Regions from separate parts of the Nicoliella sp. ESL1120 genome, predicted to be linked through region 1. Evidence: a T-box and tRNA genes for the amino acid it is inferred to sense, from the RefSeq annotation. Region 1 holds a T-box; the other holds one or more tRNA genes.
The links. The T-box of region 1 lies ahead of ACSYTE_RS05725 (valine--tRNA ligase). A T-box ahead of a tRNA ligase gene usually reads a tRNA of that ligase, here a tRNA-Val.
Positions count from the first base shown of each region.

Region 2: it has a tRNA-Val gene. The T-box ahead of ACSYTE_RS05725 (valine--tRNA ligase) is inferred to sense a tRNA for this amino acid. The anticodon was not compared.

Region 1 is NZ_CP196383.1:1,306,181-1,320,804, reverse strand. It holds gene thiI (tRNA uracil 4-sulfurtransferase ThiI) at 1-673, shown strand, start outside; T-box leader at 722-936, shown strand; gene ACSYTE_RS05725 (valine--tRNA ligase) at 988-3,645, shown strand; gene ACSYTE_RS05720 (bifunctional folylpolyglutamate synthase/dihydrofolate synthase) at 3,720-5,024, shown strand; gene ACSYTE_RS05715 (rod shape-determining protein) at 5,191-6,195, shown strand; gene mreC (rod shape-determining protein MreC) at 6,270-7,121, shown strand; gene mreD (rod shape-determining protein MreD) at 7,133-7,660, shown strand; gene ACSYTE_RS05700 (septum site-determining protein MinC) at 7,673-8,338, shown strand; gene minD (septum site-determining protein MinD) at 8,338-9,150, shown strand; gene ACSYTE_RS05690 (amino acid ABC transporter permease) at 9,586-10,239, shown strand; gene ACSYTE_RS05685 (amino acid ABC transporter ATP-binding protein) at 10,260-10,889, shown strand; gene ACSYTE_RS05680 (amino acid ABC transporter substrate-binding protein) at 10,901-11,752, shown strand; gene yfmF (EF-P 5-aminopentanol modification-associated protein YfmF) at 11,842-13,110, shown strand; gene yfmH (EF-P 5-aminopentanol modification-associated protein YfmH) at 13,094-14,383, shown strand; gene ACSYTE_RS05665 (helix-turn-helix domain-containing protein) at 14,478-14,624, shown strand, end outside.
Region 2 is NZ_CP196383.1:806,569-821,192, reverse strand. It holds gene ACSYTE_RS03515 (hypothetical protein) at 1-299, shown strand, start outside; gene ACSYTE_RS03510 (IS3 family transposase) at 378-1,703, shown strand; tRNA gene ACSYTE_RS03505 (tRNA-Asp) at 1,758-1,831, opposite strand; tRNA gene ACSYTE_RS03500 (tRNA-Met) at 1,836-1,909, opposite strand; tRNA gene ACSYTE_RS03495 (tRNA-Glu) at 1,944-2,015, opposite strand; tRNA gene ACSYTE_RS03490 (tRNA-Ser) at 2,024-2,111, opposite strand; tRNA gene ACSYTE_RS03485 (tRNA-Ile) at 2,115-2,188, opposite strand; tRNA gene ACSYTE_RS03480 (tRNA-Gly) at 2,195-2,265, opposite strand; tRNA gene ACSYTE_RS03475 (tRNA-Phe) at 2,289-2,361, opposite strand; tRNA gene ACSYTE_RS03470 (tRNA-Asp) at 2,370-2,443, opposite strand; tRNA gene ACSYTE_RS03465 (tRNA-Met) at 2,448-2,521, opposite strand; tRNA gene ACSYTE_RS03460 (tRNA-Ser) at 2,532-2,619, opposite strand; tRNA gene ACSYTE_RS03455 (tRNA-Ile) at 2,648-2,721, opposite strand; tRNA gene ACSYTE_RS03450 (tRNA-Met) at 2,731-2,804, opposite strand; tRNA gene ACSYTE_RS03445 (tRNA-Pro) at 2,838-2,911, opposite strand; tRNA gene ACSYTE_RS03440 (tRNA-Arg) at 2,918-2,991, opposite strand; tRNA gene ACSYTE_RS03435 (tRNA-Leu) at 2,997-3,082, opposite strand; tRNA gene ACSYTE_RS03430 (tRNA-Gly) at 3,101-3,172, opposite strand; tRNA gene ACSYTE_RS03425 (tRNA-Thr) at 3,178-3,250, opposite strand; tRNA gene ACSYTE_RS03420 (tRNA-Val) at 3,303-3,375, opposite strand; rRNA gene rrf (5S ribosomal RNA) at 3,381-3,497, opposite strand; rRNA gene ACSYTE_RS03410 (23S ribosomal RNA) at 3,569-6,484, opposite strand; tRNA gene ACSYTE_RS03405 (tRNA-Ala) at 6,662-6,734, opposite strand; tRNA gene ACSYTE_RS03400 (tRNA-Ile) at 6,774-6,847, opposite strand; rRNA gene ACSYTE_RS03395 (16S ribosomal RNA) at 6,934-8,509, opposite strand; gene ACSYTE_RS03390 (LTA synthase family protein) at 8,941-11,004, opposite strand; gene ACSYTE_RS03385 (lysylphosphatidylglycerol synthase transmembrane domain-containing protein) at 11,039-12,076, opposite strand; gene ACSYTE_RS03380 (glycosyltransferase family 4 protein) at 12,080-13,102, opposite strand; gene ACSYTE_RS03375 (glycosyltransferase family 4 protein) at 13,115-14,299, opposite strand; gene ptsP (phosphoenolpyruvate--protein phosphotransferase) at 14,460-14,624, opposite strand, start outside.

The DNA.
Region 1 (14,624 bases):
GATGCTATCTGGTGGGATCGATTCACCAGTGGCGACCTACCTTGCTATGAAGCGCGGGGTCAAGGTCGATATGATCCATTTCTTCAGTCCACCATATACTAGCCCGCAAGCCTTAGCAAAGGCCAAGGAACTAACTTCTCAAGTGGCGAAGTTCGGTGGTAATATCCAATTTATCGAGGTGCCATTCACGGAAGTTCAAGAAACGGTGAAGGAAAAGGTCCCAGAAGGTTATTTGATGACGATTCAACGGCGGATGATGCTTAGGATTGCTTCTGAAATCACCCGCAATCGGCACTGTAAAGGGGTCTTTACTGGTGAATCATTAGGGCAAGTAGCTTCGCAGACCTTAGAAAGCATGATGGCCATTAACGACGTGACGAACCTGCCCGTATTACGGCCACTGGTATCGATGGATAAGACTGAAATTATCCGAATCGCTGAAAAAATTGGCACTTACGATCTTTCAATCATGCCATTTGAAGATTGTTGTACCATCTTCACGCCGCCTTCGCCTAAAACCAAGCCAGACCTTGAAAAGACCCGTCATTATGAAACTTACATTGACGTGGATGCTTTGACCAAGAAGGCCATTGCTGGGATTAAGGTTACTGATATCAAGCCAGGCGAAGAATTCTTAAACCAAAATCAAGATGTATTTTCAGAATTATTATAAAATTAGTTGACGATTAGACTCTGATTGATTATGATAGTTACCAAGAAGTAAAATACTGCGAACAAGAGAGTAATTTAAATTGGTGTCCAGAAAGAGACCTGCATCGTTGCGAGGGTTTTCATCATTTTAAATGAAGGTACCTTGGGAGTTGATTTACTGAAGCCTAGTAGGTAAATTCGGTTGACCCCGTTAAGCTGTCACATGAGAGAAATCGATTTGATCGGTTTAATTTAGGTGGTACCGCGAAGCACTTCGTCCTATTCGACGAAGTGCTTTTTTGTTTGCAAAATTTAAAATTAAATGAGGTGTTTTTTATGACTAAGGATATTAAAATGCCACCAAAGTATGACCATAATGCAGTTGAAGATGGCCAATACCAAGAATGGCTTGATGAAGATGTCTTCAAACCTAGTGGTGATCAAAAAGCAAAACCATATTCAATCGTAATTCCGCCGCCTAATGTTACTGGAAAACTGCATTTAGGCCATGCTTGGGATACGACTTTACAAGATATTTTAATTCGCCAAAAGCGGATGTTAGGCTATGATACACTCTGGTTGCCAGGGATGGACCATGCTGGAATTGCGACCCAAGCGAAGGTTGAAGCTAAGCTCAATAGCGAAGGCATCACCAGATATGACTTAGGACGCGAAAAGTTCATCGAAAAGGTGTGGGAATGGAAGGATGACTATGCCGCAACCATTAAGAAACAATGGGGTAAGTTAGGCCTCTCCCTTGATTATAGTCGGGAACGCTTCACGTTAGATGATGGTCTATCAGCTGCCGTGCGCAAGGTGTTCGTGACCCTCTACAAGAAGGGTCTCATCTACCGTGGTGAATACATCATTAACTGGGATCCAAAGGCGCGGACCGCATTGTCCGATATCGAAGTTATCCATAAGGATGACAAGGGTGCCTTTTACCACGTTAAGTATCCATTCACCGATGGAACTGATTTCAACGGTAAGGACTATATCGAAATCGCAACCACCCGTCCAGAAACGATGTTTGGGGATGTGGCGGTGGCCGTTAACCCAACCGATGAACGTTACAAGGACATCGTTGGCAAGCACATTCGAGTGCCATTAGTTGATCGTGAAATTCCAATCATTGCCGATGAATACGTAGATAAGGAATTTGGGACTGGGATGGTTAAGATCACGCCTGCCCACGACCCCAATGACTTTAACGTTGGTAACCGTCACGACTTGAAGCGGATCAACACGATGAACGAAGACGCTACGATGAATGAAAATGCTGGTAAGTACAAGGGCATGGACCGTTTTGAAGCTCGTAAGGCGATGACTGACGACTTGGAAGCTGGCGGCTACATGTTAAAGGTCGACCCAATCGTCCACGCTGTTGGGCATTCCGAAAGAACCGGGGTCCAAGTTGAATCCCGCCTTTCGACCCAATGGTTCGTTAAGATGAAACCACTTGCTGAACAAGCCTTGAAGAACCAAGAAACAGATGATCGGGTTAACTTCGTGCCAGAAAGATTCGAACACACCTTCGAACAATGGATGGACAACATCCATGACTGGGTTATTTCCCGTCAACTATGGTGGGGCCATCGGATTCCTGCTTGGTACAACAAGCAGACTGGTGAAACCTACGTTGGTGAAGAAGCACCTAAGGATATCGAAAACTGGGAACAAGACAACGACGTCTTAGACACCTGGTTCTCATCGGCACTATGGCCATTTTCAACCATGGGTTGGCCAGACACTGATTCCCCAGACTTCAAGCGTTACTTCCCAACCAACACGTTAGTTACTGGTTATGACATCATCTTCTTCTGGGTTTCTCGGATGATCTTCCAAAGTCTTGAATTTACCGGTCGCCGGCCATTCAAGGATGTCTTACTCCACGGTTTGATTCGTGATGAACAGGGTCGCAAGATGAGTAAGTCGCTTGGTAACGGGATCGATCCAATGGACGTGATCGATAAGTACGGTGCCGATGCATTGCGGTGGTTCTTATCTAATGGTTCTACGGCAGGACAAGACGTGCGGTTCAGTTACGCGAAGATCGAATCCGCTTGGAACTTCATTAACAAAATCTGGAACGCCAGTCGTTACGTTATCATGAACTTAGGTGACATGGAAAAACCTGAATTACCAGACCCAGCCCAATGGAACTTGGCTGACCGCTGGATTCTAAGCAAGCTAAACGGCCTTGTCAACCAAGTGACTGATCAATTTGATAAGTACAACTTTGGTGAAGCTGGGCGGGCGCTTTACAACTTCATCTGGGATGATTTCTGTGATTGGTACATTGAAATGAGTAAGGAAACCCTTACTGGTGACGATGAAGAAGCTAAGCAAAACACCCGTAACGTATTAGCCTACGTCTTAGACCAAACATTACGGTTATTGCAACCAATTATGCCATTCGTAACTGAAAACATCTGGCAAACAATGCCACATGAAGGCAAGTCATTAGTGGTTGCTGCATACCCAGTTGACCACCCTGACTTTAATGATCCTAAGTCAGAAGCTGATATGGATAGCCTCATTGATTTGATCAAGGCTGTTAGAAATATTCGTTCCGAAGCCAACGCCAAAATGTCTAGTGCGGTCGACATCTTAATTAAGACTGACAACCAAAACCTAAAGGACATTTTTGAAGGCAACCAAGGCTACATCGAACGCTTCTGTCACCCTAAGACCCTAGAAGTCGGTAGTGACGTTCAAGTGCCTAAGTTAGCGATGACGAGTGTGATGACTGATGCTGAAGTCAGCATCCCATTAGCAGAATTAGTTAATTTAGACGATGAAATCAAGCGTTTGGATGGTGAAATTGAACAATTTAATTTTGAAGTTCAACGTGCTGAAAAGAAATTAGCGAACGAACGTTTCGTGCAAAACGCCCCCGAAGCAGTGGTTAATGCAGAACGTGAAAAGCTAGAAGATAACAAGGCGAAGTTAGCTGCAACCAAGCAACGCCAAGCCGATCTAAAAGCACAATAATTAATTATGATTTAGCAACTAAGCCCCGGGCAGTCGATGTTACGGGGCTTTTTTGTAGGGAGGAACGAAAAACAATGGACTATCAAGAAGCACTAGCCTACATTCACGGACGGGTCAAGGCACACAAAGATGCGACGATGCAACGAATGCAAATATTAATGGAAAAACTTGGTCATCCAGAGCGGCAAATTCATGCGATCCATGTTGCTGGTACGAATGGGAAGGGTTCGGTCGTAGCATTTTTAAGTAATCTGCTTCAAGAAAGCGGACTTACGGTCGGCACGTTCACCTCGCCGTTTTTAGTGCGGTTCAACGAGCGGATCAGTGTTGATGGCACCCCGATCAGTGATGATGAAATTGTGCGCTTAGTTGAAAAGGTACAGCCAATCGTTGCAGAAATCGATGCAGCAATGCCAAACGAAGGACCGACCGAATTTGAAGTCTTGACCGCAATGATGTTTGCTTACTTTGCGGAGGGCCATGCAGATGTTGTGATTGTCGAAGTCGGTATCGGTGGTGATAATGATTCAACGAATGTGATCACTCCTGACTTATCAGTGATTACCACGATCGGGTATGATCACATGCAATTTTTGGGCAATACATTGGAATCGATTGCAGGGCATAAAGCAGGCATTATCAAACCGAACGTTCCCGTGGTAATTGGTAGGATTGAACCTGGGCCCCGAAAGGTTATTATCGACCGTGCCACGGATGAACATTCTGACATTAAGATGTTAGGGACCGATTTTGATGTTCATCCCCATTCGATTGCAGGTTGGCATGAACAATTTGATTTCGCGAGTGAGAATGAACAAATCAAGGGGATCGTTTTGAATATGATGGGTGATTTTCAGATCGATAATGCAGCAGTAGCGATTGAAGCGTTTATCACCTTGATGAATAAGCAAAAGACTCCGTTTAACAATAAAATGATCAAAGCGGGCATCCTAAATACCCAGTGGGCAGGACGGTTTGAAAAATTAAACGATCAGCCCCTAGTGATTATTGATGGAGCTCATAATATGCCCGCCATCAAAGAAATTGAAAAAAATATTAAAAATCATTTTTCAGATCGTGAAATTTATATTATACTTGCTATATTAGCAGATAAACAATATTTACCAATGATTGAAGCGCTTGCACAAATTAAAAATGTGCATTTAGTTTTAACCGAATTTGAGGGACCTAATAAGCGCTCCGCAGCAGATTTATCAACAATCGTTAGTAAAGTTGAATCGGTCAATCAAATTGAATTCGTGAATAATTGGAAGGAAGCCATTTTAAGAGTGACTAGTCAAATGGGCCAAGATGATGTGTTATTGATCACTGGATCGTTGTACTTTATATCTGATGTGCGAGCATTATTTACAGATTGATAACTAATTGTTTAACTTAAGATTAAGTTATTTGAAAAACCTTTTATTATTAGTGTTAATTTAGTTAAAATTAATCACGAGTGATTTAATTCAAGTTGAAGAAAATATGATATACTAAAAATGATAAATTCATATTAGTATATATGAATACGAAGGGATGAACGTCGTGTTTGGATTTGGAACAAAAAACATTGGGATTGATTTAGGGACAGCTAATACCATTGTGTATGTTGAAGGAAAGGGAATTGTTTTAAGAGAACCTTCCGTTGTTGCTAAAAATACTAAAACTGGCTCAATTGTGGCAGTTGGTGAAGAAGCTCGGAATATGATCGGTAGAACACCTGCTAGTATCAAGGCAATTCGCCCAATGAAAGATGGGGTAATCGCTGATTACGATACCACTGTAGCTATGTTGAAGTACTACATCGCTAAGACCTTAGGGCATTCAAGTGGTAAGCCATATGTTATGGTTTGTGTACCAAGTGGGATTACTGAAGTTGAAAAACGTGCAGTTATTGATGCTACTCGGGTTGCAGGAGCTCGTGATGCTTATGTAATCGAAGAACCATTTGCAGCTGCGATTGGTGCTGGATTACCAATCATGGATCCAACTGGTAGCATGGTAGTTGATATTGGTGGTGGAACTACTGACGTTGCTACAATCTCACTGGGTGGAATTGTTTCTAGCCGCTCAGTTCGTGTTGCTGGTGACAAGCTTAACGAAGCGATTGCTACTTATGTTCGTAAAAAGCATAATTTATTGATCGGTGAAAGAACTGCCGAACGGCTTAAATGGGAAATTGGTTCTGCATCATTAGAAGATGCTAAGAACATCGAAGGAACAACCGTACGTGGTCGTTACCTGCTTACTGGTTTACCAAAGGCCGTTGAAATATCAGCTGAAGACATTTCGACTGCCATTCATGAACCGATCTTGGAAATTATCGGAACCGTTAAGGAAACGCTTGAAGAAACTTCTCCAGAAATCGCTGCCGATGTTATCGATCATGGGATCGTACTTACCGGTGGGGGTGCATTACTTAAAAATCTTGCTGAAGTTATTTCAGATGAAACTCAGGTTCCAGTATCAATTGCTAAAGACCCGCTTGATTGTGTCGCAATCGGAACTGGTGAATCACTAAAGAGTATTGACGTAATGAAGAAAAAATAAAAAAACAATCACTGCGGGAGGGCTTATGCTTCCCGCTTTTGTTTTTATAAATCAAAATTTATGGAGGGGCAATTATGCACAAATTTTTCTCCAATCGAAAATTGGTAATTGTCATGGTGTGCGTTGTTATCAGTATTGGCTTAATGACGTTTTCAGTTGCGGTGCGGAATCGTAAAGCCACTCCGCCGTTAATCCAACAATTTGGTAATGACGTTGCTGGATTCACTAATACTGTCGTGTCAACACCAGTGAATATTATAAGCAATGGATTTGGTTCGATCGGTAGCTTGTTGAACACCTATCAAGAAAACCAAATTCTAAGTAAACGGGTTAACGAGATTACTTCAACTCAGGTTCGTGATGAAGCGTTACAACGTGAAAATGCCAAATTAAAGAGTCAATTAAAATTAAACGATACGCTTACTAGCTATAAAGCGATTAATGCAGCTGTAATTACGAGAACCCCTTCATCATGGCAAAATCAAATTATTATTAACCGTGGTGCAAATGCGGGCGTTAAAAAAAATATGCCAGTATTAGTCGATACTGGATTAGCTGGACGGGTTTCTGAAGTCAATAAAACTAATAGTAAAGTTGAATTGATTACTAATAATAATGCAGCGACGAACCGTTTTGCGATTCAGGTGAATGCCACTAACGGAAAGGTCGTCAACGGAATTATTTCTGGCTACAATAAAACAACTGGGTTAGTTGAAATGGGCAATATTACGACTAAATCTAAGATTAAAGTTGGCCAACGGGCATATACTAGTGGATTAGGTGGAATCACACCTAAGGGTCTATACATTGGAAAAGTGGCTAAGGTTTCAACTGATGACTATGGTTTGTCATACAAGATCTATATTAGCCCTGCTGCCGATCTAAATGATATCGAAGCAGTGACAGTAGCTAGTCGTGCTCAGTAGGGGGGATTGAAATGCTAAGGAATTCACCACTAAGGTTTTTATTTCCCATTGGCTTATACGTTGCATTTTGCTTAGATGGATCAGTTAGTCAAATTTTTAGTAAACAGTTATTTGGTGCCCAGTCGTTTGTTCCCAATTTAACATTACTATGGTTGATCTTTGGCTTGCTATTTGAAAATGAAATTAATTTACACTTGGGATTATGGGCAGCTTTGGTTGGATTTATAATGGACTTGTTCTACTTTGGAACGTTGGGGGTCTTTTTATTTATCCTCCCACTTACAATTTACATTAGCCGATTCCTATATCGTTATCTATCGGCAACGTTTATTTCTGGATTTTTAATTTATTTCATTGGGCTTACGTTGACAATGTCATTTTCATTTTTTGCAAATCGCTTTGTTCATCTAGCTAATATTACGGTATCCAATTTTTTAGTGTCTGTTTTGGGACCTAGCCTTGCATTTAATCTAGTTCTATTTATTATCACTTATTACCCGATTTCAGTGTTATTTAACCGCTATCGGGAAAAGTCATAGGGGGAAATTGATTTGAAAGCAGTTAGCTTAAAAGGGACTAAAAATGGTTATGAAGTAGTGTTAGATGAATCGGCGTCAATGACAGCGATTCTTAGTGAATTAGAAGTAATGCTGAACCAATTGGATCATGATTATCCAACTAAGCGAATGCATTTAGACATTGTTACTGGGAAACGATTACTTTCTAAAGAACAATTGAATAACATTCGGCAACTATTTAATAATTATAAGCACTTATTGATCAATCAAATTAGCAGTGAAGTGATTACGATTGAACGTGCTAATCAAATTAAGGAATCGGAAAACGTTCATGTTATTGTGCAAACGATTAGAAATGGCCAGGTTTTTGAAGCAACTGGTGATGTGTTATTCTTGGGAACGATTCATGAAGGTGGTAAATTAGTTACTAACGGTAATATCTATGTTTTAGGAAGCGTTTATGGAATCGTTCAAGCTGGTTTCCCTAATTCTGAAGATAGATTAATCGTTGGTGATTTACATAATGCGCAACAAATAAGAATTGGTGAACAATTTGATATCGTTGCTGATAAACAAATTGGTGGTTCTTTTCAAAATGTTGCATATGTAAATGATTTGCACACATTAGATTATGGTAAAATAAAGGAGTTAAAAAAAATTAACCCTAAATTTTACAATCGAATTGGAGGAATTATGTAATGGGGAGAGCAATCGTCGTTACCTCTGGTAAGGGTGGGGTTGGTAAAACGACCACTTCTGCAAACCTGGGGGTAGCTTTAGCCCTGATGGGTAAAAAAGTTTGTCTAATGGACTTGGATATCGGATTACGTAATCTAGATGTTATTTTAGGGTTAGATAATCGAATTATCTATGACATTGTTGACGTTGCTAGCGGTCGTGCTAAATTACGTCAAGCATTAGTTAAGGATAAAAGATTCGATAGCCTATACGTCTTGCCTGCAGCACAAAATACCAATAAAAACGCTTTAAATCCCGAACAAGTTAAGGGAATCGTTTCTGAATTAAAACAGGAATTTGAATACGTATTTATTGACTGTCCTGCTGGGATCGAACAGGGATTCTTAAACGCAGTTGCGGGTGCAGATGGTGCAATTGTGGTCACGACTCCAGAAATTTCTGCGGTTCGGGATGCTGATCGAGTAATCGGACTATTAGAACAACATCCACTTAAGGAACAACCAAAGCTGATTATCAACCGAATTAGAAAAAACATGATGGAAAACGGCGATACAATGGATATTGATGAAATCACTCAACACTTGGGCATTCAATTGTTGGGAATTGTTGTCGATGATGATGCCGTAATTCGTACTTCTAACCATGGCGAACCAATTGTAATGAATCCTGATAATCAAGCTTCACAGGGTTATCGAAACATTGCAAGAAGGGTTAATGGTGAAACCGTTCCGTTAATGCAAATTGAAGAAACGAGTGGGTCCAAAAAATCATTTTGGAATAAACTAGGGAACCTATTTTCTAAAAAAGATTAAGGTAAATCTTGACGAAATGATGATAATGTTTTATAATTCCATTAATTAAATTAAAGACATTGATCAGGAATTTGTTCATCATTATTCCACAGAAAATCTACGATGATGAGATGTAGATGAATAATGCGAATCTTTCACGCCTGTGAGTCGTTATCTCTGAAAATTATTAGGAGATTACCGTTTTAACGCGTTATTGTTGTAGTTTAGTAAATAAACTCATTGAGTTTCATTGTGTGAGCAATGGAAAAATCTGAGGTGGAACCACGATTAAATCGTCCTCTTAAGTCCCTGACTTAAGAGGACTTTTTTTATTTACTAAACTCACTAAGGTAGTTTGCTTGAGCAGGCTATAAATTGAGGTGGAACCACGTTGGACACGTCCTCTTAGATTAATTTCTAGGAGGACGTTTTTATTTATAGAAGGGAGCTAATTAAATGCTTAATTATATTATTGAGATTTTACCATCACTACTATCAGGGGTTAAAATGACCCTCCAAATTTTCTTTTTGACCCTTATTTTTTCAATTCCATTAGGAATCGTTGCTGGGGTTGGATTAATTTCCAAATTTAAGCCGTTAAAAGCGGTACTGGAATTTTATGTTTGGATCATGCGGGGAAGCCCACTACTACTACAATTGATCTTTGTATTCTATGGATTGCCAATGATGCCTGGGATTCAAATTGTTTTTCCACGATTTGATGCGGCACTGTTTGCCTTTGTTTTGAATTATACTGCATACTTTGCCGAAATCTTTAGAGGGGGATTACAATCGATCCCTGCAGGCCAATACGAAAGCGCACGGGTATTGAGATTATCATATTGGCAAACATTTAGAAAGATTATCGTGCCACAAGTGGTTAAAATTGTAATTCCATCGATTGGTAACGAAGTAATTAACCTCGTCAAAGATTCGTCATTGGTTTATGTCATTGGAATCGGAGATTTACTTAGAGCCGGAAACGTTGCATCTGCACGTGACGTTACCTTATTACCATTGGTACTAGTTGCCATTATTTACTTAGCTTTAACTGCCATTTTGACGTTCATTTTACGGCGGGTTGAAAAACACTATAGTTACTGGAAATAATTAAAAAGGGGGAATCACAAATGCTTGAATTAAAAAATATTACTAAAAAATATGGTGATCGAACAATTATTGATGGCTTAAATGCTGAAATCAAAGATAATGAGATTATGTGTATCGTAGGACCATCTGGAGCTGGGAAAACGACCTTGCTACGTTGTATTAGCGGATTAGAAAAAATTAATGGCGGCGAATTTATATTAGATGGGCAACGATTTGATCCATCAGCAACTGAAAATAATTTAGTGGGGGTCGTTTTCCAAGATTTTCAACTATTTCCTAATTTAACGGTAATGCAAAACATTACGTTAGCTCCCGAGTTAGTTTTAAAACAAGATAAGGCGACTGCACGTGAAAAGGCACAGGCATTAATCAATAAATTGAACCTAGATGGTAAGGAATCGCTTTACCCATTCCAACTATCTGGTGGGCAAAAGCAACGGGTCGCAATTGTTCGGGCCCTTGCGATGAATCCAAAGATTATTTGCTATGATGAACCAACGTCTGCGCTTGATCCTAATTTAAGGGATGAAGTTGCTAAAATTATTATTGATTTAAAACAAACTGAAGTGACCCAAATCGTGATTACTCATGATATGGATTTTGCTAAGAAGGTTGCAGATGATATGCTGAAGGTTCAACCAATTAAGTAGGGAGGGATAACATGAAAAAAATTTATAAATGGTTATCAATTGCCCTGATATTGGTTGCTGCGATTAGTCTGAGCGGTTGTGAATCAGTGACCCAGCGTGCTAATACAGAAAATACATGGAATAAAATCAATCAGAAAAAGAAAATTGTGATTGGATTAGATGACAGCTTTGTTCCATTTGGTTTTGAAACCAAGGCAGGTAAAATAACTGGTTATGATATCGATCTTGCTAGAGCTGTATTTAAGCAGTATGGCATTAAGGTGGATTTTCAGCCAATCGACTGGTCTATGAATGTAACTGAACTACGGAATGGAACGATTGATTTAATTTGGAATGGGTTGACTGTAACCGCAGAGCGGGCTAAAAATATTTCATTTTCGGAACCCTACCTTTATAATGATCAAGAGTTGGTAACGTTAAAGAGCTCTAATATTAAGAATTTTAATGAGATGCAGGGCAAAGAATTAGGAACTCAGACTGGATCTGCTGAAATTATCAGTTTAGACCAACAACCAAAAATTTTGAAGGATAAGATCAAAAATAAACAACCAATCTTGTATGATTCATTTACCAATGCATTCATTGATCTAAATGCTAAGCGGGTCAGCGGTTTGTTGATTGATAGTACTTATGCTAACTACTATATTAATCATGAGGCGTCGCCTGATAAGTATAATACTTATGTTGGGTCATTTCCTAAATCTAAGCTAGCGGTTGGGGTTCGGAAGGGTGATAAAACCTTGAGAAATAAGATTAACCAATCATTGAATCGCATGGCTAAAAATGGTGAACTCAAGAAAATCACGCAAAAATGGTTTGGAAATCAATATAACTCACCATTACTTAATAAATACGATAAATAATAAGCGGGCGGTTGCTCGTTTTTTTGTTTGATATTTCATGGGGCATAATTTAATATTACATTATGTAGTTTTTAAAGGGGGAATTATATTTGAAATTGATTAATGGTGTAAACCTAGAAGTAATTTCAAATGATAAGTTTAAGAGTAACAGCATTATGATTGATTTTATCGAACCTCTCGATCATAAAAAATTTGCAGCGTTTTCAATTATTTCGGAAATGATGCATAGTGGGAACCAAGAATATCCAGAACAATCCTTATTAGCAAAGCAGCTTTCGAATATGTACGGGGCTAACTTTGAGACGGATGTCCTTAGGCGTGGTCATTTGCATGTATTGAGAATCAACATGTCTTTTCCGAACCAAAAATACTTACCAACAGATGAATCAATTTTTGAAATGGCGGTTAGTTTTTTAAATGCCGTCATTTTTAAACCACTTGCCAAGAATGGGGCGTTTGATTCAGATGCTTTTGAAATTAAAAAGCGAAACATCATTAATTATGTAAAGTCGATTCCAGATAATAAGCAATACTACGCATCCAATCAGTTAATGGATTTGTACTATCAAGATAATCCTGATTATGCTCAATTATTATATGGAACGGTGGATCAGTTAATGGATACAGATCCGAAAAGAACGTTTGAAATCTACCAATCAGCGCTAGCTAATTCACAGATTCAAATTTATGTACTGGGTAACGTTGAAGAATCAAAGGTCCAACAAGCGTTCACTAAAATGGATTTTACGCCACGAAATGAAGAGCAGTTAGACCTAAAGACTTCATACCAGCCTGTTCAATCGGTTCGTAAAAAGACTGAAGTTCAAAAGATAAATCAAAGTAAATTGGATATTGCGTACTACCTTCCTGTTTTATATGATGACGATTTAAAATACGCCGCGATGTTATTTAACAGTTTGTTCGGTGGAACGCCTAATTCAAAGCTATTCAAGAACGTTCGAGAAAAGAATAGTTTGGCATATTACGCAGATAGTTTATATACTGCTGCTTATGGGATTGTGATCGTTCAATCTGGAATTGACGCTAAGAATTATGATCAGGTCTTAAAAATTATTGCTGAACAACTAACTGCGATGCAGAACGGTGATTTTACCAATGAAGATATCGAAAGTGGCAAGGCGGAGTTGATCAGCAGACGGTTATCTGGTTTAGATAGCCCGTTTTACCTAATTGGGAAGGCCAGTTCGGATGCTTTGACCCATCAAAATATTTCTGTTTCGGAATGGTGTAACCGTGTGAATAATGTAACCAAGGCGGATATTATTAAAGTGGCCAAACAAGTTGAAATGCAAGCGATTTATTTCTTAGAAGGGCAGGCTGATGATGACGATGAATAAAAAACACTACCCTGTATATGGAGATACTGTTTACTCCAAGCGCTTAGCAAATGGATTATTGGTAATTGTGGTACCAAAGCCTGATTACCATCGGACCTATGCTACGCTTGAGGTTAATTATGGTTCAATTGATAACGAGTTCATTCATCCTGATACAGGCAAACCAGTGAAGCTTCCAGCTGGAATCGCGCACTTCTTGGAACATAAAATGTTCGATAAAGATGGATACGATGCATTCGACCTATTTAATAAATACGGAAGTAATGCCAATGCTTACACTAGTTTTACGGATACGAACTACCTATTTTCAACGACTAATCACGTGAAAGAAAATTTAAAGATCCTATTGGACTATGTTCAAATTCCATACTTTACCCAAGCAAAAGTGGAGAAGGAAAAGGGGATTATTGGCCAAGAAATTCAAATGTACAATGATGAACCGAACTCACGCATCTTTTTCCAAACGTTACGGAACCTCTACCCCGATTTTCCATTGAATCAAGACATTGCCGGTTCGGTCGAATCAATTGCTAAAATCACTGCTGAAGATTTAAATTTGGCATATCGGGTCTTTTATCAACCCAGCAATATGACGCTTAAAATCGTTGGTAACGTTGATTTTGCAGAAATTATTCAATTTATTGAAGCTGATCAATCAAAGAAGCAATTTGCAGCCCCTGTCAAGATCGAACGAATTTTTCCAAAACAAGCCCCTTACCAATTTTTAGCTTCACACCATGAACATATTGGAATATCAAGACCCAAAGTCGCACTTGCGATTAAGGGGATTCAACCACTCGCTAAGGGAGCAAACGAAGCCAAACAAGAAATTGCAATGACCCTACTTTTGAGCGTATTATTCTCCGAAAATTCGCGGTTATATTCTGAACTATACGATGAGGGAATCATTGACGATTCATTTGGTTATGAATTAGATTGTGAACGTGAATTTTACTTTTTATTTTTGTCCGTTAATACTAACCATCCACAAGCATTTATCGATCGCATCTTAGAAGTGATTAAAAATGTAAATACTCACTTAGATGACTTGAAAGCTGATTTTGAATTGATTAAAAAAGAAAAGCTTGGCCAACGGGTCTTAATGATGAACTCACTAGAAACAATTGCCACAAGATTAGGCAATCAAATGAATGATTTCACGAATCTATATGATGAAATAGAGATTACAAATTCAATTCAAATATCCGATATAAAGGCTGCTGCTGATCAGTTATTTGACTTAAAAGCAGTTACAACTAATATTTTTGATTAAGAAATTGTTCAATCTACAAACTAGTGTTATCTAGCAACAATTGTTATGATATACTTAATAATGTGAAAATTTAAAATATATTGAGGTAATTTTGATGAGTGAAGAAGATAAAAAAGGAACAACATCAATTGGTCAAACATTACACGATGCCCGTGTGAAAAAGGGACTTACAATTGATGATCTTCAAAATAATACTAAAATTCAAAAGCGGTACTTAATTGCAATTGATGAAGATAAATTT
Region 2 (14,624 bases), 500 kb from region 1:
ATGACAATTGGCATGATTCGATTAGTTATATTAGTGTTGATCTAGACGAAAATCAACAAAAGATTTTGGATGCTAAAATTAATAATGTTATTAATAACAATTCATTACCAGATGGAATGAGCTCAATTTATTCCTTATATACAGATAATAAATTATCTAAACGTGTCATTTTAACAACATGGAATGATGATAAAAAAGTTGCTAATTGGTATCGTAATAAAACTGCTGATTACTTATTTAACTTCAAAGATGAAATTAATACTAATTACTTTGAAACTATTTATCATTATGTTAAATAAAAGAGGATATCAACTAAGATATCTGAAGAGACCCCCGTATGTTGGACAGAAAATGTTCAGCATACGGGGGTCTTTATTTTGGCAAAATATAGTTATGAATTTAGATTGAAAGTTGTTTTAGAATACCTTTCTGGAGTTGGATCAACTACGTTGAACCATAAATATGGCATTAAGGGTGTTGCAACAATCTACTCGTGGGTAAAGACGTATAAAAAATTTGGTAAAAAAGCGCTTATTGCAAAACATTATAATCAAGAATATTCTTATATGTATAAATTAAAAGTGCTGAAATGGATGCACCTCTACCACAAGTCGTATCCAGAAACAGCACTTCATTTTAATATTGCATCTCCGTCGAGCATCTTTACATGGCAACGGAGATTAGAGAATGGAAGCCTATATTTAATGAATAAACGTAAGTCCCATCAAAAGAATGTTCTCACAAATAGCGCTGTAAAGCAAATTAAACTGTTAAAAAAGCAAAATTTAGCTTTATCGATTAAACTATCCTATGAAAAATTACTAAGCACTAATAATCAATACGAAAGTATTGATTTATTAGTGAAAAAATTTAGTGATGTTGCAATTTCTAGAATATTATCATCAATTTCATTCCCTAAAAGTAGTTATTATCATCATAGAAAAGCTTCGCTTTCGAAAATAAATGATGAGTTTGATACTGAGGTGAAAAAGGCTGTTAAGGATCATCCTGCTTATGGTTATAGAAGAATAACAGCATTATTTAACAATAATGGATACCATGTTAATCACAAAAGAGTCCAGAGAATTATGCAAAAATACAGTTTACAGTGCCAACTATTTGGAAAAAGAAAACGTAAATATAACTCTTACCATGGCCAAGTAGGCCATGTTGCTGATAATGTTTTAAATGGTGATTTTTCATCTAATAGTTTTGGAGAGAAGATAACAACAGATGTAAGTGAATTTAGATATGGAAATGAAGATATAAACCATCGGGTTTATCTTTCTCCAGTGATGGATTTATATTCTGATAAAATCATTTCATATGGAATTAGCAGCCATCCAACAGTTGAACTAACATTAAAGCCGTTGAACCAGGCACTAAAAAGAATCCAGAACACTGTTAAGCATTCAATTGTGCATAGTGATCAAGGAATTCAATACCAGAGTCATAGTTGGGTTCAAACACTAAACAAATATGAAGCTATTCAGTCCATGTCCCGTAAGGGGACATGTTTAGATAATGCTCAAATGGAATCATTTTTCCATATCATGAAAATTGAAATGATGAATACGCATTATGATACCAAAAAATCCTTAATCAATGCGATGAAAACATGGATTAAGGATTACAATAACAATAGATTAAAAGAAAAACTAGGATACCAATCACCAAATCAATATTTGGGATTGATATCCTAGCAAAAAGTATTAGTCCAACCTATAGGGGTCAGATCAATCCTCTTTTATTTATGACGGTCCGTACGAGACTCGAACTCGTGATCTCCGCCGTGACAGGGCGGCGTCATAACCAACTGGACCAACGGACCATAATTGCGGGAGCTGGATTTGAACCAACGACCTTCGGGTTATGAGCCCGACGAGCTACCGAACTGCTCCATCCCGCGATAATATTATTTTATTTTTAGTCGTCATATAAAATGACCCGTACGGGATTCGAACCCATGTTACTGCCGTGAAAGGGCAGTGTCTTAACCACTTGACCAACGGGTCATATAAAATGGAGAAGGAGAGATTCGAACTCTCGCGCCGCTTGCGCGACCTATACCCTTAGCAGGGGCACCTCTTCAGCCACTTGAGTACTTCTCCATATGGGCCTAAATGGACTCGAACCATCGACCTCACGCTTATCAGGCGTGCGCTCTCACCAACTGAGCTATAGGCCCATATAAAGCGGGTAACGAGAATCGAACTCGCGACAATAGCTTGGAAGGCTATGGTTTTACCACTAAACTATACCCGCATAATATGGTATTTAATTTTAAATGGCGCGGGACAGAATCGAACTGCCGACACACGGAGCTTCAATCCGTTGCTCTACCAACTGAGCTACCGAGCCATATGGAACGGTCCGTACGAGACTCGAACTCGTGATCTCCGCCGTGACAGGGCGGCGTCATAACCAACTGGACCAACGGACCATAATTGCGGGAGCTGGATTTGAACCAACGACCTTCGGGTTATGAGCCCGACGAGCTACCGAACTGCTCCATCCCGCGATAATAAAAAAGGAGGATGAGGGATTCGAACCCTCGCGCGCTTTGACACGCCTAGCGGTTTTCAAGACCGCCCCCTTCAGCCACTTGGGTAATCCTCCATATTGAAGTTAAAACTAAAGGTCTTAATGGACCTTGTAGGACTCGAACCTACGACCAGACGGTTATGAGCCGTCGGCTCTAACCAACTGAGCTAAAGGTCCAAGTCACTATCGCGGCAGGGGGAATCGAACCCTCGACCTCCCGGGTATGAACCGGACGCTCTAGCCAGCTGAGCTACACCGCGATCTATAAATAAAACTATTGAAATTTTATTCAATCGGGAAGACAGGATTCGAACCTGCGACCCCTTGGTCCCAAACCAAGTGCTCTACCAAGCTGAGCTACTTCCCGAATATATGCACCCAGTAGGAGTCGAACCTACAACCTTCTGATTCGTAGTCAGACACTCTATCCAGTTGCGCTATGGGTGCAAAAGTGCCGAGGACCGGGATCGAACCGGTACGGTTATCACTAACCGCAGGATTTTAAGTCCTGTGCGTCTGCCAATTCCGCCACCCCGGCATAATAATGAATTGGCAAAGCGGAAGACGGGATTCGAACCCGCGACCCCCACCATGGCAAGGTGATGTTCTACCACTGAACTACTTCCGCAGCAATGCCGACTAGAGGATTCGAACCTCCGACCCCCTGTTTACAAGACAGATGCTCTGCCAACTGAGCTAAGTCGGCATAAAAGCCTTTAAAAAATATTTATAAATCCAAACATGATTATTTTCATGAATGGAGGATACAGGGCTCGAACCTGTGACCTCCTGCTTGTAAGGCAGATGCTCTCCCAACTGAGCTAATCCTCCATAAAGCGTGGCAACGTCCTATCCTTGCAGGGGGCGATCCCCCAACTACTTTTGGCGTTCAAAAGCTTAACTTCTGTGTTCGACATGGGAACAGGTGTATCCTTCTGGCCATCATCACCACACTATTTAACTGCGAGAACTTCGTTCTCTCAAAACTAGATAATATCTTATTCTTCCGTGAGAACAACCTTACTTGGTTAAGTCCTCGACCAATTAGTACTGGTCCGCTCCATGCATCACTGCACTTCCACTTCCAGCCTATCTACCTGATCATCTTTCAGGGGTCTTACTTCCATAAAGGAATGGGAAATCTCATCTCGAGGTGGGTTTCACACTTAGATGCTTTCAGCGTTTATCTCATCCATACATAGCTACCCAGCGATGCGCCTGGCGGCACAACTGGTACACCAGCGGTATGTCCACTCCGGTCCTCTCGTACTAAGAGCAGCTCCTCTCAAATTTCCTACGCCCGCGACGGATAGGGACCGAACTGTCTCACGACGTTCTGAACCCAGCTCGCGTACCGCTTTAATGGGCGAACAGCCCAACCCTTGGGACCAACTACAGCCCCAGGATGCGATGAGCCGACATCGAGGTGCCAAACCTCCCCGTCGATGTGAACTCTTGGGGGAGATAAGCCTGTTATCCCCAGGGTAGCTTTTATCCGTTGAGCGATGGCCCTTCCATACGGTACCACCGGATCACTAAGCCCGACTTTCGTCCCTGCTCGACCTGTATGTCTCGCAGTCAAGCTCCCTTCTGCCTTTACACTCGTCGAATGATTTCCAACCATTCTGAGGGAACCTTTGGGCGCCTCCGTTACTGTTTAGGAGGCGACCGCCCCAGTCAAACTGCCAACCAGACACTGTCTCCCACCACGATCAGTGGTGCGGGTTAGAGTGTTCATACAGCGAGGGTAGTATCCCACCAATGCCTCCATCGAGACTAGCGTCCCGACTTCTATGGCTCCTACCTATCCTGTACAAGCTATACAAACACCCAATATCAAGTTACAGTAAAGCTCCATGGGGTCTTTCCGTCCTGTCGCGGGTAACCTGCTTCTTCACAGGTATCTCAATTTCACCGAGTCTCTCGTTGAGACAGTGCTCAGATCGTTACGCCTTTCGTGCGGGTCGGAACTTACCCGACAAGGAATTTCGCTACCTTAGGACCGTTATAGTTACGGCCGCCGTTTACTGGGGCTTCGTTTCTGGGCTTCGCCGAAGCTAACTCATCCACTTAACCTTCCAGCACCGGGCAGGCGTCAGCCCCTATACTTCATCTTACGATTTTGCAGAAACCTGTGTTTTTGATAAACAGTCGCCTGAGCTTTTTCACTGCGGCTGCACATAGTGCAGCACCCCTTCTCCCGAAGTTACGGGGTCATTTTGCCGAGTTCCTTAACGAGAGTTCACTCGCTCACCTTAGGATTCTCTCCTCGACTACCTGTGTCGGTTTGCGGTACGGGTAGTTAACTACTAACTAGAAACTTTTCTCGGTAGTGTGACATCAACGACTTCCCTACTAAATTTCGGTCCTCATCACACCTTGTCAACACGGTATTAAGCATTTGACTCAATACCTGACTTAGTGCTTGAACATCCATATCCAACAGGATGCTACGTTTAGCCTCCTACGTCCTTCCATCGGTCAAACATAGTTAACTAGTACAGGAATCTCAACCTGTTATCCATCGCCTACGCCTCTCGGCCTCGGCTTAGGTCCCGACTAACCCTGGGAGGACGAGCCTTCCCCAGGAAACCTTAGTCATTCGGTGGATCAGATTCTCACTGATCTTTCGCTACTCATACCGGCATTCTCACTTCTAAGCGCTCCACCAGTCCTTACGGTCTGGCTTCATTGCCCTTAGAACGCTCTCCTATCACGCAACATAAGTTGCGTCCACAATCTCGGTAATATGCTTAGCCCCGGTAAATTTTCGGCGCAGAATCACTCGACTAGTGAGCTATTACGCACTCTTTAAATGGTGGCTGCTTCTGAGCCAACATCCTAGTTGTCTATGCAACTCCACATCCTTTTCCACTCAGCATATATTTAGGGACCTTAATTGGTGGTCTGGGCTGTTCCCCTTTCGACGGTGGATCTTATCACTCATCGTCTGACTCCTGGATATAAATCAATGGCATTCGGAGTTTATCTGAATTTAGTAACCCAAGACGGGCCCCTCACCCAAACAGTGCTCTACCTCCATGATTCTCGACTCCAAGGCTAACCCTAAAGCTATTTCGGAGAGAACCAGCTATCTCCAAGTTCGTTTGGAATTTCACCGCTACCCACACCTCATCCCAGCACTTTTCAACGTACACGGGTTCGGCCCTCCGGTGTGTTTTACCACACTTTCAGCCTGGACATGGGTAGATCACCTGGTTTCGGGTCTATCACAACATACTATATCGCCCTATTCAGACTCGCTTTCGCTACGGCTCCGACTTTTCATCTTAACCTTGCATGTTATCATAACTCGCCGGTTCATTCTGCAAGAGGCACGCTATCACCCATTAACGGGCTCTAACTGCTTGTAGGCACATGGTTTCAGGAACTATTTCACTCCCCTTCCGGGGTGCTTTTCACCTTTCCCTCACGGTACTGGTTCACTATCGGTCACTAGGGAGTATTTAGCCTTGGGAGATGGTCCTCCCGGATTCCGGCAATGTTTCACGTGTATTGCCGTACTCAGGATCCTGAACTGAGGGAATTAGATTTCGTCTACAGGGCTATCACCTTGTGTCGCAGAACTTCCCAGATCTTTCGACTATCTAATTCTTTGGTAACTCAAATGTTCAGTCCTACAACCCCACCGAGTAAACTCGATGGTTTGGGCTGTTCCCCGTTCGCTCGCCGCTACTGAGGGAATCGAATTTTCTTTCTCTTCCTGTGGGTACTTAGATGTTTCAGTTCCCCACGTCTGCCTTTCAATGAGTATGAATTCGTCATTGAATAATAAACGATTAAATTTATTGGGTTTCCCCATTCGGAAATCTCCGGATCAAAGCTTACGTACAGCTCCCCGAAGCATATCGGCGTTAGTCCCGTCCTTCATCGGCTCCTAGTACCAAGGCATCCACCATGCGCCCTTAATAACTTAACCTATTACCACGTAGTGGTATTTGGTTAATTGAGTAAATACGAATAAAACTAATTTAAAAAACTCAAAATAACGCGGTGTTCTCGGTTGAAATTGTATTTAATACAATTCAATAATTTGGAAAAATTAAAATATTATCTAGTTTTCAAAGAACCAAGTATTATGACACTTACGTGTCAATGGAGAATAGCGGGATCGAACCGCTGACCTCCTGCTTGCAAAGCAGGTGCTCTCCCAGCTGAGCTAATTCCCCATACCATTTAAATTAAATTAATCAACAAGTGATTAATAATGGGCCTAAATGGACTCGAACCATCGACCTCACGCTTATCAGGCGTGCGCTCTCACCAACTGAGCTATAGGCCCAAAGAAGCGTGGTTCCATAGTTTGAGAGTAGACCTCTCAAAACTAAACAAAACTATGACTGTGTAAGGTTCCGAATTATTCCTTAGAAAGGAGGTGATCCAGCCGCAGGTTCTCCTACGGCTACCTTGTTACGACTTCACCCTAATCATCAGTCCTACCTTAGGCGGCTAGCTCCTCAAAAGAGGTTACTGCACCGACTTTGGGTATTACTAACTCTCATGGTGTGACGGGCGGTGTGTACAAGACCCGGGAACGTATTCACCGTGGCATGCTGATCCACGATTACTAGTGATTCCAACTTCATGCAGGCGAGTTGCAGCCTGCAATCCGAACTGAGAACGGCTTTAAGAGATTAGCTTGACCTCGCGGTTTTGCGACTCGTTGTACCGTCCATTGTAGCACGTGTGTAGCCCAGGCCATAAGGGGCATGATGATTTGACGTCGTCCCCACCTTCCTCCGGTTTGTCACCGGCAGTCTCACTAGAGTGCCCAACTGAATGCTGGCAACTAATAATAGGGGTTGCGCTCGTTGCGGGACTTAACCCAACATCTCACGACACGAGCTGACGACAACCATGCACCACCTGTCATCCTGTCCCCGAAGGGAACGGCTAATCTCTTAGCTTTGCAGGAGATGTCAAGGCCTGGTAAGGTTCTTCGCGTAGCATCGAATTAAACCACATGCTCCACCACTTGTGCGGGTCCCCGTCAATTCCTTTGAGTTTCAACCTTGCGGTCGTACTCCCCAGGCGGAATGCTTAATGCGTTAGCTGCGGCACTAAAGGGCGGAAACCCTCTAACACCTAGCATTCATCGTTTACGGCATGGACTACCAGGGTATCTAATCCTGTTTGCTACCCATGCTTTCGAGCCTCAGCGTCAGTTACAGACCAGACAGCCGCCTTCGCCACTGGTGTTCTTCCATATATCTACGCATTTCACCGCTACACATGGAGTTCCACTGTCCTCTTCTGCACTCAAGTTTCTCAGTTTCCGATGCACTTCTCCGGTTAAGCCGAAGGCTTTCACATCAGACTTAAAAAACCGCCTGCGCTCGCTTTACGCCCAATAAATCCGGACAACGTTTGCCACCTACGTATTACCGCGGCTGCTGGCACGTAGTTAGCCGTGACTTTCTGGTTAAATACCGTCAAAGCTTGATCATTTCCTATCAAACTTGTTCTTCTTTAACAACAGAGTTTTACGAGCCGAAACCCTTCTTCACTCACGCGGCGTTGCTCCATCAGACTTGCGTCCATTGTGGAAGATTCCCTACTGCTGCCTCCCGTAGGAGTATGGGCCGTGTCTCAGTCCCATTGTGGCCGATTACCCTCTCAGGTCGGCTACGTATCATTGCCTTGGTAGGCCATTACCCCACCAACAAGCTAATACGCCGCAGGTCCATCCTAAAGTGATGCAAACGCATCTTTCAAACAAAAACCATGCGGTTTTTGTTGTTATGCGGTATTAGCACTTGTTTCCAAATGTTATCCCCCGCTTTAGGGCAAGTTACCTACGTGTTACTCACCAGTTCGCCACTCACTTCGATGTTAAGTCAAGTTAATGCAAGCATCAACTATCATTAACGGAAGTTCGTTCGACTTGCATGTATTAGGCACGCCGCCAACGTTCGTCCTGAGCCAGGATCAAACTCTCATCTTATGATGAAAAGCTTAACGTTAGCTCTTCTTAATTTTGTTAATTTTAAAGCGAATTGACTTCGCATAAGTTTTTTGTACTTCATTTAAAATGAAGTTCCTTACACATTTTTGTCATAATTTTGTTCAGTTTTCAAAGATCTACTTTCGTTGATTCCAATAAAGCAACTTCTTAATATTATCATAAAGCTAATATTAATGTCAAGAACTTTTTTAGGAATTTTTCAACTGATGAAAGTCATAATTAGAACTCACATCAGCTGCTTATTTGACAACGTTTAATATATTATCAAACCATCAAATGTTTGTCAACAACTTTTTTTATTATTTTAAGTCGTTAAACAAATAAGAATCACCGAATTGATAACTTATCAAAACGATGATTCTTATATTACACTAATATATTAAATTTGACAACTACTTTTTTAAACTAATTTACTTTTTTAATTCAGGAGCATCTGTTTTATAGTCATTCATAGTTGATTTACCGCCATTTTCATCCATTAAGCTAGTGTGTTCTTTGCTATTGCGTTCCTTAAGGCTAGCAAGTCCAGCACTCGGTTTATAATTATAATCACTTCTGTTAACTTTCTTAAAGTCCTTCAGATCATAAAAACGTAATAAGTCACCTAAAATAACCTTATCAGATAAGGATAATTCAGTATTAACATGGTTTTGATCTGCTTGAATTCGTTTCTTTTGCTTTGTATCTGGATTAATTTTCTTACCAGTCTTAGTAAGATAGACACTACCACTAACAACGGTATATTTAGGAGTAATGAAGTCACCATCCCTAAATGCAACGATTTGCTTACGCTTTTTAGACAACAAATCCTGTCCAAACTGAATCGTCTTATTATCCTTAATACCTAATAGATGTAAGATCGTTGGCAATACATCAATTTCGCCACCATAAGTATGATCAATCTTACCCTCTAAATTGTCTCCATAAATCATAAATGGAACTTTTTGGAATTGAGCAAGATCATAACTATCGACGCTCTTTTTCTTTAGTAATTGAGCAATTGCAGGCCGATGATTATTTGAAATTCCATAGTGATCACCATATGCGACAACAATACTATTCTTTAATAAGCCAGTCTTTGTTAAATAGTTCATAAATTCACCAAATGCTTGGTCTAAATAGTGAGCAGTCTGAACATAAGGGTCAACAGTATTATCACCAGTCTTAGTTGCTGGGAAGTCCTGGTTTTGCTTATCAAGGATATATGGATAGTGATTAGTTAAAGTAATCAATTTAGCATAGAATGGTTGAGGTAACTGTTGAATATAGTTAGCAGCATCCTTAAAGAAGATTTTATCCTTTAAACCATAGCCAACACTGTATGATGGTTTTTCCTTAAAGTAGTTTGAATCAAAGAAATATTGGTATCCCCAAGACTTATAGGTATTTTCACGATTCCAAAAACTTGGAACATCCCCATGCATTGCGGCAGTTGTATAACCATGTTGATCTAAAATTGCAGGAGCTGCTTGGAATGTATTTTGAGTTCCATAGGTAACCATTGCTGAACCTTGTGGTAACCCAAATAAAGAGTTTTCCAGCATCATTTCAGCATCTGAAGTCTTTCCTTGAGCTACTTGATGATAAAAGTTATCAAATGAAATTGTATGTTCTCCATGATAGAACTTGTTTAAATTTGGAGTAACTTCCTTACCATCGACTTTATAGTCAATTAAAAACTGTTGGAAACTTTCTAGGTGAATAATAAATACATTTTTCCCCTTTTCCTTCCCAAAGTAATCAATATTAGCCTTTGCTCGATTATGCTTAAGGTATTTCAAGACACTATCTAAATCACTAGGCTTAGCTTTTGCTCTAGTTTGACTCTCCTTATGCGTCTGATAAGCATTAAATGCAGCATACTCGTTCATCCCTAAGTACTTAACAATATAATTATTATCAAAAGAACGAGTTAATAACCCAGAACGGTCTGCATTCGCAATGCTATACTCACCAAACATCAAAACTAGCGACAATACAGTAACTGCAAATGCATTACGAATCTTAAAGGGCCGCTTATCAATTCGAATAATCTTAAAAGAAAGTAAGAGCACTAAAATAATTACATCCAAAAAGACAACGAAATCAATTGGATGAATAATTTCAGCTAAACTCTTCCCTAAGTTATTTTGAACATCTCCTGATCCCTTAATAATCCCAAACGTTAAAAAGTCAGAAAATTCACGATAATAAACAATATTAGCAAACAGCCAAATTGATTGGATCAAATCCATAATCAACATTAACCAATATGCTAACCTGCCCCTAAAGTACAATGCAATCCCAAAAAGTAAGATTCCTGCAGGTAAAGGATTCACAACCAATAAAAATTGCTGAAGAGATCCCTTTGCTCCCAAAGTGAATTCAGCTTGATAAGCGAAATAAGTTTTCGCCCAAAATAAAAATAATACTAGGATAAAGAAACCCAACCTAGAGTTTAGGAATCGATTTCCTTTTTTCATATGACTAGACATTGTATAGTGCCCCCACTAAATTGTTATAAATATATTATTTACCATTCTTGGAACCAATTTCATTTACCTTATCAGGTTTAATAAATAACGCAATTGCCCCCAAAATTAATCCAAGGTAATACGTTAAAATGCGCCATAAAATTAACGCTAATACCAATTTACTACTGTTAACAATGTAACTTTTGAACAGCATTTCAAAACTATATTCGGCACCACCAGCACCACCTGGAATTGGAAATAGCGAAATAATCATAACAATTAAAACATGTAAACTAACTATCATAACAATATTCGCTTGATCATATCCCAAGGAAAGCATAATGAAATATGGAACTAAATAGTAAAGTAATAATTGAAAAAATGTAATCAATGCAATTTTAAATAATAATTTCCACCGCTTAGCAATCCGAACGCTTTCTTGATAAAAATTATCGATTTTCTGATTAAGCGTTAATTGCCATTTTTCGTAACGTTCAGAATTAACAAAAAACTTTAACGGTTTCATAATTGTATTAACAAACCGCTTAGTAAAGCCATGCCAATACATTATCATTAGCAGTACAATGATTACTACCAAATGAATTATAAACCCAAACAATACAAATAACGATAAATATTGTAATTTTTCAGCAATGTAATGAAATCCGATCAACAAACTAAATATGAAATTAACAACAATCATTGCTTGATAGACAACAAACTTCATCAAAAGAACAGAACTCGCTCTACCACCATCAATTCCAGTTTGAATCATCACAACCAATTGGGCTGGTTGACCACCAGAAGAAAATGGTGTAATCCCATTAAATAATTGTTCTACTAAAGGGATTCTAACTGCATCTTTAAACGTAAAATGGCTTTCACCTTGATCTTTGACTAAGGTATGCGTAATCCATGATTCAAATCCGAAATAAGCGAACATACAGAGGGTTGCAATTACCATCCAAAACCAATTGATGTTAAAGAAATCAGCTACTAATAATTTTAGGTTAACATCCCTTATAAAATACCAAAAGATTAGGATTCCAATCAGAAACATCCCCATTAGTGATAAAAAATTTCTTCTTGTCATACACTACTCCCTTTTAGATTGTTCAATATAAAATGATTCCCATATCTTAGCTAAGTGATCTTCAGAATAATATTTAGATGCTTCCAAAGAGCGTTCACTCATTTTCATAAGCTCAGTATCATTACCAATCAATCGATTCAACTGTTGATTTAATTCATCAAAATCGTTAAATGATTGATAGTATCCATCAATAATCACTCGATATAGATCCAGGTTTCTCAACAATACTGGTTTCCCACACGAGAAGGCTTCTAAAACGGACATTGGAAAAAGCTCATTAAACGAAGGTAATAAAAATAAGTCACATAAGTTATAAAAATCAACTAATTTTTTTCGATCAACAATTCCAGGAAATTTTAAATTATGTGGTGGATTATCAACAATTCGCTTCAATTCTTTGTATCCATCAGTAATTTGACCGAATGAAAAGCCACCAGCCCAAATAAATTGAACTTGTGGATTTTTTTCAGCCAACTTAGCAAAATCTAGAATGCCCTTTCTTGTTTGAACCTGGCCGGTTCCCAAAACGATAAATTGATCTGGATCAAACCCATACTGTTTTTTTAATTTTAACTGTTGTTCCTTTTCAATCGGATAAAATTCTTCCTTACTAACAAAATTTGGAATATAAGTAATTTTAGACTTGCTAATTCCATATTTAGCTAATTTATCAATAAACATTGGATTAACAACTACAATATGGTCCATCCGCTTATAAAAAGCAATTACATACTTATAGAATAAATATTTAATTGGTTTTGGCATCTTAAGGCTTCCATCAAGGGTTTCTGGTAAAAAATGAACATAACCGATTTTACGACCGCGCCCCCATAAAAATGTAGATAAATAAAAAGTCGGATTAATAGTATGGTAGTGGCTAATATCAGCACGTGTCCATTGGTTAATCCGAATATCAAATTCATTAGGAAAATAGGTTTTAAGCATTGCGATTAGTTCATCATAAGCACTACCAACCCCTTGGCCTTTTACTTTATCAGCAGTTGAAAACATATTAATTTTTAGCATTCTATTCATCCTTTAATAATCAATTTCAGCTGAATTGTCGATATTTTCTTCATATTCTAACTGTGAGTTACGATAAAATTGCACAATTTGATGTTCAAAATTTTCAGCGGAAATGCTATTCAATTTTTGTTTCCGTAATTCATCCGATACCAACTTGTACTTATCAGGATGACTTAGGTACTCATAAACGTCAGATACGAACTGAGCTTCTGTAGAAAATGTCATCCCCAATGACTTATCATTTAATAGATCATCAGTATAAGCACTTTTAACTACAATTACTTTTACCCCAGCAGCCATTGCTTCAATGTAAGTTAGTCCTTGCGATTCAGAGTTAGATGTCGAAACAAATATATTGGCCATGTGGTAATAGTGATTAACGTCATCGTTATTAATTTCACCAGCAAAAATAACGTTATCATTCAACTTCAATTGGTTTACTTGTTCTACAAGTGATTCTTTCGCAGGCCCATCACCAACAATTACTAGCTTAACATCTGGTTTTAATTTAATGATTTTAGGCATTGAATCGATCAATTCGTTAATGTTTTTTTCGAACGCCAACCTACTAACTGATAACAAGACGGGGGTTAAATTGGTAAAACCAAATTTAGCCCTCAGATTTTGGTGGTCAAGTTGATCATATTTAGCAACATCAATTCCAGTTGGGATTACTCTAATTGGACTTTTAACCCCATAAGCAGTTAGGGTATCCAAAACCCGCTTACTAGGTGCAACTACCCCCGTCATTTTATGACAGAATGCTAAAGTTGCTTCCTTAACATGGATTGGTTTCAACAGTTTTCCATTTGCAACGTAATGTAAATAATCTTCATACATCGTGTGATAGGTATGAAGACATGGGATTTTTAAATTTTTTGCAACGAACTTACCAATAACCCCCATTGAAAATTCAGTTTGGGTGTGAATAATATCTAAATTTAGCTTTTTGGCAATTTGGTAGGCTTGAAATAACCCCCGAATTGCAATTCGTCGATCAGAAAAAGAAATAAAAGGAATACTAGAAAATCTAAATATATTCCGTTCATACGTATTTTTATCAACATGTGGGTCCGTAGTCGTAAATATGTAGACCTGATGTCCATCTTTTTCTAGTTGACTTTTAAGCGTTTTGATAGAAGTAGCTACTCCACTTACTTGTGGAAAATAGGTATCAGTAAATATCCCTATATTAATTTTATCCACTTCCCTTCAATTAAAATGAGTATGCTTTTCTAAACCGCTATATCATTAGTATTATATTGTTTTGCCAGATAGTTTGCAAACAACCATTGATTAATAAAAAAGCGCTACTGCCCATATTAAAGGGAATAGCACTGTTTTATGATCGCCGTTGTTAAATTTTATCTAAGAATTGATTTAACTTATCGATTACTTCTTCAGAAGTAGCAGCATTATTAATTACGTCATCTACAACTTTTTTAGCGTATTTAGAATCAATTTGGCTAATTAGTTTACGAGTCCTTAGAATTGATTCGCTATTCATTGAAAAACTATCAAC